Regions from separate parts of the Bacillus sp. DX3.1 genome, predicted to be linked through region 2. Evidence: predicted binding sites of a transcription regulator. Region 2 holds the regulator's gene; the other holds the start of a gene.
The links. The regulator Rex, encoded in region 2, represses fermentation and respiration genes when NADH is low (regulators of the CRP and FNR family bind a similar motif). The targets are predictions, from matches to a motif close to TTGTGAAATATTTCACAA.
Positions count from the first base shown of each region.

Region 1: QRE67_RS03490 (lactate permease LctP family transporter) is a predicted target of Rex. The motif match lies at 1,134-1,151, and genes of this name have one in related genera.

Region 1 is NZ_CP128153.1:723,543-725,752, forward strand. It holds gene QRE67_RS03490 (lactate permease LctP family transporter) at 1-1,086, opposite strand, end outside; gene QRE67_RS03495 (ArsR/SmtB family transcription factor) at 2,031-2,210, shown strand, end outside.
Region 2 is NZ_CP128153.1:277,283-279,492, forward strand. It holds gene QRE67_RS01550 (ABC-F family ATP-binding cassette domain-containing protein) at 1-778, opposite strand, end outside; gene QRE67_RS01555 (redox-sensing transcriptional repressor Rex) at 961-1,590, shown strand; gene QRE67_RS01560 (YdiK family protein) at 1,618-1,818, opposite strand; gene QRE67_RS01565 (CPBP family intramembrane glutamic endopeptidase) at 1,821-2,210, opposite strand, start outside.

The DNA of each region.
Region 1 (2,210 bases), 450 kb from region 2:
AAATACATCTAGTTTGAAAATAGCTGCAAATGGTGTATCTGCATTTACAATTGGTGTTGTTTTAATAACTTGGTTGTGTAAACCAGGAACTTGAATATTCCATACTAAGCTTCCTAATGCACCATCTGGAGCGAATAAACCTTTAATAGCTTTTAAATTAAAGATTGTTACAAATGCAGTTAAGAATGCAAATGGTGACCATGCATATAAAATTTGTTTCATTGTATAACTATGTTTTTCTGCTTGTTTTGTTTCAGTTTTAGCTGAAGATTTTGGCTGCCATACACGTAGGAATAATGCTAATGAGATCATGCTGACAACAGCTGCGAAAATATCAGTAAGTTCTGCACCAAGGAAATATGTTACAACGAATTGAGTAATGGCGAAGGAACCACCACTAACAAGAATACCTTGCCAAGTTTCTTTAATTCCTTTTAAACCACCTACCATTGCAACAAGTAAGAATGGTAATACAAAGCTAATGAAAGGTAATAATGTAACTGTTTGACGACCTACAGTTAATGCATCTATTTGAGTTAATTGTGCTGGTACTGTAACTGGAATACCCATTGCACCCATTGCACCACCGGCAATGTTCGCAACTAAACAGATACCTGCTGCTTTTAATGGATCAAAGCCCATACCTACAAGTAATGCTGCTGTAATGGCAACTGGTACACCAAAACCTGCTGCGCCCTCTAAGAAAGCACCGAAGGAATAAGCGATTAATAATACTTGAAGGCGAGGATCGCTTGTAATGCTTGAAATACTGTCACGAATAACATTGAATTGCTCAGTTTTTACAGTTAATTTGTAAAGGAAAATTGCTGCGATAACAATTGTACAAATTGGATAAAATCCAGCAGCTACACCAAACGCAGCTGATGACACTGCCATAGTTGCAGGCATTTTGTAAACAAACACAGAAAGAATAATTGCTAAAATTACGCTATAAAGTCCTGATAAATATCCTTTGATTTTAAATACTGTTAAGCAAAGGATGAAGAATAAGATTGGCAGGGCAGCTACAAGCGCTGATAACCAAATATTGTTTAACGGGTCATAAACATGTGTCCAAGTATTCATAATAATGACAACTCCTATCTATAATATGTGAATTCATTCACATGCAATTGTGAAATTTTTCACAATCATCTTACATTGCTTAGTATATTCTCGTTCAACACTATTGTCAACGTGGAAAAGAATATTTATTCTATAATAATGTTAACTGTAAAAAATCCGCTACATTTTATCCATCAATTGGAAAAATAATAAAAGACGGAATGCTCGTATACTTTTGTAAGTATGAGAGCGTTCCGCCTTTTATTTATCCATATATTCCTTCATATTTTCGTACGTCATAGGTCCTACATGTTTAAACTGAATGATTCCTTTTGTATCAATTATATAGAAGGTTGTGGATAATCGTTCAACTAAGTGCAATACTAATAAGGCATACTATTAACCAATTTTTTATCCCGCTATTCGCGGACAGTAATATTCCCCCTCAAAGTTCGGCAGGAAGAAAAGAAGTTAGGTGGGGGATAAATTGCCTGTAAAGGCCCGGTTGGTAAGGGCTAATGATCAGTGGGGATGAAGAACCCCCAACGATCAAAGTTTCACTTTGTTATGAATTATCTTTATTTACAAAATTTAACTATTTTTATCGTGGCAAAGTAATTTTTATAGGTCAAACGCCTAAAAAATCCAATTCCCAACATAATCAAAAAACAATATTTTACAATATTATTGAGGTAAATAGAGCTGAACAAAAAATATAACAAAAATGCTGAGAAAACAGCGTTTAGAAGCAAAGTATTCCTATCTGTATGTTTTGCTTTTTCACTAAGTCATGTAGTATAATATTCAGAATCAGCAAGGGTTTTTCCTGAATTGTATGTTGATAAAAGGAGGAAAATATTTTTATTATTTTAGGTTGATAAAGTTGTGACGTAACAGGAAATATAAAAACAAATATATAACAATATATAAAGAGAAAATAAAATAGAAAAAATGAGGGGAACTTTATGAATCAAAATCAATTTGATTGTCGTATTTCAGAAGATGATGTACAAATGTTACGAGCGCTAGCTCATCCGATTCGCCTTCGTTTAGTGATGGAGCTTATGCAGCGTGGAACTTGTAACGTAACGCAATTGCAAGAAGTATTAGAAATTCCACAGTCTACTGTTTCACAACATTTGACG
Region 2 (2,210 bases):
CATAGAGTGCGGCTTTTAAGTCTAAATATTTACTGTAGTTTCCGACGTAACGTCTACTTTCTTTGTTAGAGATTTCATATACTTGTGTGACAAGTTTGTCTAAAAAGTAGCGATCATGGGAAACAATTAGAATAGCGCCCGGATAGCCTTGTAAGTATTGTTCTAGCCATGTTAGTGTATCAATGTCTAAATGGTTTGTCGGCTCGTCTAAAATAAGCAAGTCTGGTTTTGTTAATAGCAATTTACCAAGAGCTAACCGCGTTTTTTGACCACCGCTTAATGTGGAAATCGTTGTTCCATGCGTTTCTGCTGGAAAACCAAGGCCGCTTAAAATAGAGCGAATATCCGCTTCGTATTGATAACCGCCTTTATCTTTATAATCCAGTTGCAATTGATCATAGTCAGCGAGCAATTTTTCATATGTAGTAGCGTTTGAGAAGTTTTCTTTCTTACCCATTTCTTGCTCTAACCTTCGAAGTTCTTTTTCCATGTGTTGTAGATGCGTAAAGACAGTTAATAATTCATCCCAAATGGTCAATGAAGTTTCTAAACCGGTATTCTGGGCTAAATAACCGATGGAAACGTCTTTTGGTTTTATAATTTCACCATCGTCGTGAGAAAGTTCCCCTGCAATAATTTTTAATAGTGTAGATTTTCCAGCTCCATTTCGGCCGACAAGGGCGATGCGATCTCTTGTTTGTACTTCAAGTTTAATGTTTGCAAGGATTGTTTCGGCACCGTACAATTTAGAAAGTCCGTTTACTTGTAATAAAATCAATTTTTTCACCTCAAATAATTTCTTAACTTTGCCATGTTATATTTCTCAATCATACTAAAAATAGTGTATAGTTTAAAATAAAGAGAGAAGTCTCTCTCTATTATACAAGGAAAGTCTTAAGTGCTAAACTTCTGTATTTGTTCAAATTACATGAACAGAGATAGGAGGAGAGGAGTGGTTTTATGGATCAGCAAAAGATTCCACAGGCGACTGCCAAACGATTGCCTCTATACTATCGATTTATCCAAAACTTATCCCTTTCTGGTAAGCAACGTGTATCATCTGCGGAATTAAGTGAAGCGGTGAAGGTAGACTCCGCAACAATTCGTAGAGATTTTTCATATTTTGGGGCGTTGGGAAAAAAAGGGTACGGCTATAATGTGAATTATTTACTGTCGTTTTTCCGAGAAACGCTTGATCAAGATGATATAACACGTGTAGCACTTATTGGAGTGGGTAATTTAGGGACCGCTTTCTTACATTACAATTTCACGAAAAATAATAATACAAAAATTGAAATGGCTTTTGATGTAAATGAAGAGAAAGTTGGAAAAGAAATCGGAGGAATTCCTGTATATCATTTGGATGAACTTGAAGAACGTTTGAAAGATGATATACAAGTGGCAATATTAACAGTACCTGCTACTGTTGCACAAGCTGTGGCAGATCGATTAGCTCATACAAACGTACATGGAGTTTTGAATTTCACACCAGCACGGTTAAATGTATCAGAGAATATAAGGATTCATCATATTGATTTAGCTGTAGAATTACAAACGCTGGTTTACTTTTTGAAAAATTATCCACAATAAAAACGCAGGGGAAATCCCCCTGCGTTTTTATTGTTCTTTTTTTGTTTTCGTTTTGAATTTTACTAAGATAAGGCGAAGTGCTAAATTAAAATCTATTGTCGCCATACCAGCAAGCAGTAGCGTATAAAAATTCCAGATTGTATCTTCAACATTAATAATTGCTAAGTATGTAAAAATACATCCAAGAAGGAAATACAGTGCTGCCATGAACAATGGTGAGTTCCTCATATTTAAAATCCTCCGATAAATCCTTGCATTTTTTCTGCTTCTTTTATCATTTCTTGTATTTGCTCATTACTTAATGCGACTTGAAATAGTGCAACTAATGTATTCATGGCAACGTGAGCCATGATGGGAACGATAATTCGTTTTGTTTTCACGTATAAGAAGGCGAAAACAAGACCCATAGCAGTGTATACCAATAGGTGCGTAAAATCAAAGTGGATAGCTGCGAATACAAGTGAACTAATGATAGCTGCGATAAAGAAATTAAACCTTTTATACAGTGTGCCAAATAAGATCTTTCTAAAGACAATTTCCTCTAAAATAGGACCTAGTATAGATACAACAATGAGGAACCAAGGAGTGGTCCTTGCTATTTCCATTAAACGCTCTGTATT